DNA from 3 places in the Paenibacillus sp. Marseille-P2973 genome. Region 1 is predicted to be linked to each of the others. Evidence: predicted binding sites of a transcription regulator. Region 1 holds the regulator's gene; each other region holds the start of a gene.
What was found. Region 1 encodes Rex, which represses fermentation and respiration genes when NADH is low (regulators of the CRP and FNR family bind a similar motif). Its sites were predicted from a motif close to TTGTGAAATATTTCACAA; they were not measured.

Region 1 (3,149 bases):
TCATGTATGATTGTACGGACTTGGCTTTCCGATACGCCCTCGGACAGCGGCTTTACTTCAGCCTGCCCGCCCTCCGGCAGCCAGACCATGATCTCTTGTCCGTCTGCATCCTTGCCTTCCACTACCCAGCATACTTTGTCCCAGACCGATTTCCACACTTTTTCGGCTTCGGTCAGTCCGGTTTCCTGTCTGGCCCGTTGAACGGCTTCATTCTCTCCTTGCCATATATCCTCGTGGACATACAGATAAAAGCGGTGAAGGCCAATGAGCACCAGCACCAAAATCACAATGGAGAGCAGGATCCATTTGGTTCTGTTCTTCAACCTACTCTTCCTTTCCCCGATGCCGGCTTATTCCGGTTTCTCTTTCATACCCTGCGGCATGTTATCGGCCTAACAGGCCCTCAAAGGCAGCCTGGGCTTCAAACCGGACCTTCTCCTCGTCAAGTGTCAGACAAGCTCCGTGCTTAACTACCTGCTTACCGTTCACCCAAACATGCTCGACATCCTTCGAACCCGCCGAGTAAACGGCATGGGAAATATAATCCGTCCGTGGCAAGAAATGGGCTTGCTCTGTATTCAGCGCGATGAAGTCCGCCTTCATGCCCGCGGCCAGCCTGCCCGTGTCTTGAAGGAAGAGCGATTTCGCACCGTATTCCGTACCCATTCTGAGCGCTTCCGCGGCCGGAACCGCGGTCGGGTCGCCCGAGACTCCTTTGTGAATAAGAGCTGCCAGGCGGATTTCCTCGAACATATCTAGGTTATTATTGCTTGCTGGTCCGTCTGTGCCCAATGATACGGTTACGCCCGCTTTAAGCAGGTCCGGTACGCGGGCAACTCCACTTGCCAGTTTGAGATTGCTGCCCGGGTTATGGGAAACGGCCACATTGTGCGCCGCCAAAATTTCGATCTCCTCATCCGTCAAATGCACAGCATGTGCCAAAAGTGCCGGACGGCTGAACAATCCCAGGTTTAACAAATGCTGAACCGGACGCAATCCGTAATCCGCTACGTTCTGCTCGACCTCGGCCCGTGTTTCCGACATATGCGTATGCAGCGGCAGATTCAGGTCATGTGCCGCCTGAACGATCTTCTCGATATAATCCGGCGGACAGGTATAAGGCGAGTGCGGCGACATCATCGTCGTAATCCGCCCGTCCGCTTTACCATGCCAATTACGGGCAAAAGCCACCGCCTCATCCAGCTTATGCTGCTGAACGTCAGGCGGGCATAGCCCGATGACTCCGCGCGTCAGTACCGCCCGGATCCCCGATTGCTCGACAACGGAAGCCACTTGGTCCATGTGATCGTACATATCCAGGAAGGTCGTTGTTCCGCCTTTCAGCATTTCCAGAACGGACAATGCTGTGCCGCGGTAGACATCCTCCCCGGTAAATTTAGCTTCCATCGGCCACATTTTTTCCTGCAGCCAGGTTTGAAGCACCATGTCATCCCCATAACCGCGAAGCAAAGACATGGCGGCATGACCATGGGTATTGACGAGTCCCGGCAAGAAGAGCAGGCCTTTACCGTCGAAGGTTTCGGCGCCCTCCACGCCTTCTTCCGGGCGCTGTTCGCCTATATAAGTAATCGTGCTGCCTTCTACCAGCATATATCCGCGAATGACCGGCTTCTCCCGGTCCGGCACGGCGAAGGTTCCGTCTTTAATCAACCATTTCCGATTCATGTTCCGAATGTTCCTTTCCTCCGTTCAAATAATAAGCAAGACTCATCAAGTCGGTTGTGAAATCGGCCGCATGCACCCGCACCTCAGAAGGCACCTTAAGGATCGTGGGCGCAAAATTCAAGATAGCCCCAATTCCAGCGGCCACAAGCTGGTCGGCTACTCGCTGGGCTTCCGGTGCGGGAACCGTAATAATTCCGATCCGGATCTGATTGCCTCTTACCGTATCCACCAGATCTTCGATCGGTTGAATCGTGATATTGTTGATCTGGGTACCGATTTTACCAGGGGATGCGTCGAATACGGCGACGATTTTCATATTGTCCTTCAAATAAGCGTTGTAATTCGACAATGCTTGTCCGAGATTACCGGCTCCGATCAAAGCCACGTTGATCTGCTGGTCCAAGTTCAGAATCTGGCGGATTTTCTCGATCAGATAGGAGACGTCATATCCGATCCCCTTCCGGCCAAAGTCGCCGAAATAAGCTAGGTCCTTACGGATTTGCGCCGGATTGAGATCCAGCTTTTGTCCAAGCTCCTGAGAAGAAACCGTCGGGACCTCCCGGCGGCTCAGTTCATTAAGAAAACGTAAATACACCGGCAATCTGCGTACTACGGCGTCAGAAATTTTTTCCGATTTCATTTGGTTATCCCCCTAATAGGCGCGATTTGAAGAACGTTTATTGTTCCTCTGCGTTCAGCCATTCCGAAATTCGCGGAACCATCTGCCCGAGCGGCATATGCTCCATTTTCGGTCCGGGCAAAGAATATAAAAAGTATTTCCCGTAGTAAGATTCCAAGATGCGTGTATCGTAAACAACCACGATCCCGCGGTCCTGCGAAGACCGGACCAGACGTCCGAAGCCCTGCTTGAACCGAATGACGGCTTGCGGAACGGACAGCTTCATGAACGGGTTCTTCTTCTGCTGCTGCAGCCGTTCGCTCTTTGCCTCCACAAGCGGGTGGTTGGGCGGCTGAAAAGGCAGACGGACGATAGCGAGACTCGTCAAAGCTTCCCCCGGAATGTCCACGCCTTCCCAGAAGCTGCTCGTTCCGAGCAGCACCGAAGCATGTTGTCCCTGGAAGCGACGGGTCAGCTTGGTCCGGCTTCCGCTATCCATTCCCTGCCCGATCACGGTAATTCCTTGTCCGGCCAGCTGCTCCTTCAAAGGATCATATACCTGCCTCAGCATCCGGTACGATGTAAACAGGACCATCATACGGCCCTTCGTTACCACCGCTGTGTCGGCAAGGGACTGAACCAGAGTAGCCACGAAATGATCGTCGCCTACACTTCCCTTTACGCTTGGAAAGTCCCGCGGAATGACCAGCAGCGCCTGTTCCCGGTAATTGAACGGGGAAGGCAGCATCGAAGTAATCAGTCTGTCCTCCGCCGCGGCTTCGGTTAATCCAAGCTGATCTATCATATACTGGAACGATTTGTCGACCGACAACGTAGCCGAGGT
Region 2 (3,149 bases), on a different contig from region 1:
ACGGCTCGGATCGATAGCGGCATCCTTCTTGTCAAGGCGTTCCCCGGAGGGGCTTAGTACCTGCAACGAATAAAAGGCGGGTTCGATCTCTTCATCAAATTGAATGAATATGGATTCGGGTGATTTCTCCAGCACTTCCCCTGAAGAGGGCGAGGAAGATACGACATAAGCATGTGCGGAGGCGTGTTCCGGAATAACACCGGCCCAACATGCTAAAACTAGAATAAGAACTATCACGTACGGTTTGTATTTTTTCAGACGCAAAACGCACCACCTTACAATTGCAATGACATATGTTACACATTTATCTTATTTTACAACTATTATTACCGGATGAGTATAGTCAAAACTTCCACACCTTTCCAATTATGCCCGGTGGTATGTCTAAAGTGTGAATGTTGGACTTTTTATTGTTTGTACGAATAAGCAGTTTATTTGCACTCTTTGTATGTTGGCGATTTCAAAATCTGCTGGCGTGCGTTAAAATAATAAGTATGCATATTTTTATTAAAGGAGGAAACCTCAGTGGCATCGAACATCAAGGTGGGTATCGTAGGATACGGTAATTTGGGTCGCGGCGTCGAAAAAGCGATCAAGCAAAACCCCGACATTGAGCTCAGCGCTATTTTTTCAAGAAGACATCCGAATGAGGTTGCGGCGGCAAACGGCGTCGTGCATATTTCTGAGGTAGAGAACTATAAAGGCAAGATCGATGTTCTTATCCTTTGCGGCGGTTCGGCCACAGACCTTCCTGAACAAGGGCCGGAGCTTGCGGCTTTGTTTAATACGGTTGACAGCTTTGACACGCATGCGAAAATTCCCGATTATTTTGAGCAAGTCAACGCTGCGGCGCAAAAAGGCGGGAACGTCAGCGTAATTTCCACGGGCTGGGATCCAGGGTTGTTTTCCTTGAACCGCTTGTTAGCGCAGGCCGTTTTGCCGGAAGGGAAAGAGTATACCTTTTGGGGCAAAGGCGTAAGCCAGGGGCATTCCGATGCGATCCGTCGCGTACCGGGCGTGAAAAACGGTGTACAATACACCATTCCGATCGAATCCGCCGTGGAACGTGTGCGTAACGGAGAAAACCCGGAATTGTCGACGAAAGAAAAGCACCTTCGCGAGTGTTATGTCGTCGCTGAGGAAGGCGCCGATTTGGCGAAGATTGAACGCGAAATCAAAGAAATGCCGAATTACTTCTCCGATTATTTGACGACCGTCAACTTTATCAGCGAAGAAGAATTGAAGCAAAATCATTCCGCCATGCCGCATGGAGGCAACGTGCTTCGCAGCGGACGGACAGGGGAGAACAATACGCAAATTATTGAATTCAGCCTGAAGCTGGACAGCAATCCGGAATTTACGGCCAGCGTGTTGGTCGCATATGCCCGCGCAGTGTACAAGCTGTCCCAGTCCGGACAAACCGGCGCGAAAACAGTCTTCGACATTCCGTTTGGTTTGTTGTCGCCGAAATCGCCGGAGCAGCTTCGTAAAGAACTGCTGTAACAAAAACGGAATAATAAGGATAAATAAGGGTTGCTTGGCCGGATGGCCGGGCAACTTTTTTTGATTGTTCCTAAAGTTATTCATGCATCAATTGCTGGAGTGTCCAGAATAAGTAAGTGATTAATATCACTAACAGGGGTATCATTATGACAATTTTGCGAACTCGGCACTCCTTGGAATGCAATGTGAACAATTATCAAAATCGCCGAATACGGCTGAATTTGAGCTCTAATCGTCTGTAATCGGAATTGGGGTGATCAAACCAGAGGACCGTTAATGATATAAATGTAAATTTATTGCATTTATTCCTTTCTCTATGAATTGTCATTAGTTCAAGGCTTCCCTAACATAAAACTTAACTGATAATCAAGAATTCATCTCGCTCATCGTGATGAGGTTCACAATTTAGAAAGGGGTATCGGAATCCTATGAAAAGGAAGGGATTGCTGCTCGCTGTCTTTTCAGCGTTTCTTGTCCTTCTGACCGGATGCAACAATTTAGCTGTACTAAACCCGAAAGGTCCGGTGGCCAAGACACAATCTAATGTCATTATCTTCTCGATCCTGGTAATGGCGCTAGTTCTGCTGGTTGTTTATATTCTTTACGTTTACATGCTTACCAAATACCGCGCTTCTAAAGCCGCTCCTGACTATGAGCCGCCTCATATGGAGGGGAACAAATGGTTGGAGATCACCTGGATTACGATTCCGGTCATTATTGTTACCATTTTGTCGGTCGTTACAATTCGGAGTACTGCCGCAGTAGAGAAGGTGCCGGAAGGCTACGAAGACCAAAAACCGCTCGTGATTTATGCGGCGTCTTCCAACTGGAAATGGCATTTCAGCTATCCGGAGGAAGGGATTGAGACGGTCAACTACGTCAACTTCCCGACGAATCGTCCGGTAGAGTTCAGATTGTATGCCTATGGGCCAATCTCAAGCTTCTGGATCCCGCAGCTTGGCGGACAGAAGTATGCGATGAGCGACATGGTCAACAAGCTTAACCTTGTAGCTGAGCACGCCGGATCTTACATGGGGAAAAACTCCAACTTCTCCGGTGAAGGCTTCGCGCACATGGAGTTCGAGGCGCTGGCCATGACGTCGAAGGATTATGAAGAATGGCTTGATGAAGTCAAAACAACGGCTCCGAAACTGACGGAGCAGGAATTCGACTCATTGCTTAAAGAGAGTCATGTCGGCAGAAAATCTTATTCTTCAACACACCTTGAGTTCAGACCTGCTCCAGAAGGTGAAAATGCCGGCCACAACCATGGTGGTTCGGAAGAAATGGATATGAATTCAGAGTCCGGAGAAATGGACCACTCCGAAATGAATATGGATTCGACAGGCACAGACGACGCTGGAGCGGCGGATCATAGCTCGCACGGCAACTAATAGAACGGAAGGGAGTTAGCTAGACATGAAATGGGACGAATTTTTCGTCACTGGCGAACCGATGATCTATGGCGCGATGGTCAGCATCGTCGTCGCATCGTTAGCCATTCTTATCGGCCTGACTTATTTTAAAAAATGGGGCTACTTGTGGCGTGAATGGTTGACTACCGTCGACCATAAGCGGATCGGGATTATGTATATCATCTCCGCGCTGCTGATGTTGTTCCGCGGCGGCGTTGACGCCCTCTTGAT
Region 3 (3,149 bases), on a different contig from region 1:
GATGTCGCCGATCCCGCCTTGCGAAGAAGGTTGGTTGACGAGAATCCGGCAAGTAGGCATCCGATCCGAATAATTTTGAATAATTTCTTCATTATTACTATGAATTACCGAAGAGTGCCCCATACCTCCGAATTGAACCACTTCAAGCGCGCGTTCGATGCCTTGTTCGGCTGTTTTAACTTTGTAGCAAGCCAGAACCGGGCTCAATTTCTCAGCGGACAACGGGAATTTTGGACCTACGCCTTCGATTTCGGCAACCAGAATCTTCGTTCCGGCCGGTACATCGATACCGCACATTTGAGCGATCTTTACGGCAGGTTGGCCGACGATGTTCGGGTTCACTGCGCATTTGTCTGCAATAATGGCTCCGGCTGTCAGTTTAGCCGCTTCATCTTTGTTGACGAAGTAACAGCCGTTTGCAATCATCTTCTTCTTCACTTGATCGAACACCGGCTCTTCGATGATTACCGCTTGCTCGGATGCGCAAATCATGCCGTTGTCGAACGTTTTCGAAAGGATCAGGTCATTGACCGCTTGATCCAGATCCGCGCTCTTTTCAATGAAGCAAGGCACGTTACCAGGACCTACGCCGAGTGCCGGTTTGCCGCAGCTGTATGCCGCTTTAACCATCGCCGATCCGCCGGTTGCCAGGATACAAGCAACGTCAGGATGGTTCATCAGGCTGTTCGTACGATCCATGGAAGGATTCTCGATCCATTGAATGCAATCTGCTGGCGCTCCGTGCTTAACGGCAGCTTCGAGCAGGATTTTCGCGGCTTCCGCGCTGCACTTTTGAGCGGATGGGTGGAAACCGAAGATGATAGGGTTACGAGTTTTGATAGCAATGAGAGCTTTGAAAATGGTAGTCGATGTAGGGTTGGTTACAGGAGTGATCCCCATGATGATGCCAACCGGTTCTGCGATTTTTTGGAAATTGTCATAAGGGTTATCTTCAATTACGCCAACCGTTTTGTTGTTCTTGATGCTGTGGTAAATATACTCGGTCGCAAACATGTTCTTAATGATCTTGTCTTCGTACACACCGCGTCCGGTTTCTTCAACCGCCATCTTCGCCAGATACATATGTCTGTCAAGTCCGGCCAGCGCCATAGCCTGCACAATTTTATCAATTTGCTCTTGATCCATGCCCATAAAAGCTTCGGATGCTTTCTTACCTTTGTCGATCAAGGTTTGAATGTAATCTTGTGCAGTCAGCTCGGCTTTTGTCGTAACTTCGTTCTTAACGGCCATTTCTCTCATCCTCCTAAGTTGGGTAATGGACAACCCTTTTCTTTCTAGTGAATTATTTCACGTTCGGGTCCATCCTTGTGAAGCTTTGCGCTTCTCTTATGGTCTTAGCATAGCACAGCTGGTTTGATTTGTATAGTGAATTTTTTCACGTACTTTAAAATAATGAAATTTTTCATTGTTCTTTGATTGTTTTTTCAGTTCAAATTTGCATTCCAGCCTTTCTAGGCCTATATTCCCAACCTATTTAGTGAGCAATATTACACTCGGTAAAAAAGTGAAATTAGTCACAATGTTGAAATTTCGACACTTTTTCAGGCTTTACAGTCCCCTCAAACCTCTAAAAACGTTATATAATTAATTTAAAATTTTCAGAAAAATTTGGAACACAAAGGGGAAATCAATGATGAGTGAAATCGTGAGCGCTACGCTGCCCCGCGGCAATACGAGCTGTTTTACAGAGCAAAACTTCAACCGTCTTCTTGTCACTATGAAAGAAAAAGCATATCCCGAAGGAACGCATTTGTTCTGGGAAGGCGACTTTTCCGATAAACTGTTCTATGTTAAACGCGGACGCGTCAAACTGACCAAATCGACCGATGAAGGAAAAGAGCTCATTCTCTATATGTATGGACGTGGAGATATGGTGGGCCAAGCGGATCCCTTCTTTAGCACTAAGCACAGCTTCACTGCAGAAGTTATTGAGGACAGCGAGATCGGAGTAATTGAACAAAAAGACCTGGAAATCATGATTTGCCAGCATTGCGATTTTGCGATCGACTTTATGAAATGGATGGGGATTCATCACCGTCTGACACAAACCAAGTTCCGCGACCTGATGATGTACGGTAAACCGGGTGCCCTCTGCTCGACCCTGATCCGCTTGAGCAATACTTACGGCGAACAACATGGTGACAATATCCTTATCAACAAAAAAATCACCCATACCGACCTGTCGAACATGATCGGCGCCACCCGCGAAAGCGTCAACCGGATGTTGAGCGATCTGCGCAAGAAGGACGCACTCGAATATGAGAACGGCATGATCGTAATCAAGGACCTCGTGATGCTGCAGGACATTTGCCATTGTGAGCTTTGTCCGAATGAAATTTGCCGGATCTAATAAAATGAGATGTCTATGGGGAAACAACTTTATAACAAGGACGGTGCAGCCTTAGTTTATCTGCCCCGTCCTGTTTGGTATAGAGGTAATATTAACCTTGCCATTCTATATTCTGAACAGCGGTGCCTTAAGTGGTAGATGTAATCGGGTATTTTATGTTGTGGAACGAGGAAATGTCGCTGTTACGCGTCCTGACAAATAGTCCCCCATCATACACTTGCTGATTAAGATCCATATTTTTATAATCCGGAGTATAGTGAAACACGATTTTCCTAACGTCTTTGTCTGCAATATGCGATAGGATATCCTGAATTTCAAACTCCTTTGCACTTATGATATCGAACAGATCGATACGATCCTCTTCTTTCTTATAAATAACGATGATATTCTCCTCTTCCAAATAATAAATCTCCTCACTAAAAACATTCAAACCATAGAACATGAGTATCCCTTCCGAATTAGCAGTTCCCCAGCGTTGAGAATTGGGGAGCCTTTCCAGAGATCTTTGATACATCAATGCCCGGTCAGCCTCATTTTGCATATCCAGCTTCCTGACATTTTTATTTGCAGCTGAACCAGATCGATATTCCGATATATTTCCCAGTGAAAAAAGCTGTTCCTGAACCGGACGAAATCCGAATTTCGGATAAAAATCCAATACGGATTCATTCGCGAAAAGATATATGTATTCACACTTATGTTCATAATCATCAAGGACTTTTGTCAGCAAACGTGACGACAAGCCTTTATTGCGATAATCCGGGTGCGTCATCACCGT

Region 2: qoxA (cytochrome aa3 quinol oxidase subunit II) is a predicted target of Rex. The motif match lies at 1,890-1,907, and genes of this name have one in related genera.
Region 3: adhE (bifunctional acetaldehyde-CoA/alcohol dehydrogenase) is a predicted target of Rex. The motif match lies at 1,297-1,314, and genes of this name have one in related genera.

The regions. Positions count from the first base shown of each region.
Region 1 is NZ_JAGQEH010000002.1:578,412-581,560, forward strand. Features, by position in the region: gene KB559_RS06220 (cell wall elongation regulator TseB-like domain-containing protein) at 1-323, opposite strand, end outside; gene KB559_RS06225 (amidohydrolase) at 385-1,686, opposite strand; gene KB559_RS06230 (redox-sensing transcriptional repressor Rex) at 1,664-2,326, opposite strand; gene dinG (ATP-dependent DNA helicase DinG) at 2,364-3,149, opposite strand, start outside.
Region 2 is NZ_JAGQEH010000005.1:52,146-55,294, reverse strand. Features, by position in the region: gene KB559_RS12370 (copper resistance protein CopC) at 1-264, opposite strand, end outside; gene KB559_RS12365 (diaminopimelate dehydrogenase) at 526-1,503, shown strand; gene qoxA (cytochrome aa3 quinol oxidase subunit II) at 1,932-2,897, shown strand; gene qoxB (cytochrome aa3 quinol oxidase subunit I) at 2,923-3,149, shown strand, end outside.
Region 3 is NZ_JAGQEH010000001.1:86,087-89,235, forward strand. Features, by position in the region: gene adhE (bifunctional acetaldehyde-CoA/alcohol dehydrogenase) at 1-1,251, opposite strand, end outside; gene KB559_RS00445 (Crp/Fnr family transcriptional regulator) at 1,655-2,371, shown strand; gene KB559_RS00450 (GNAT family N-acetyltransferase) at 2,499-3,149, opposite strand, start outside.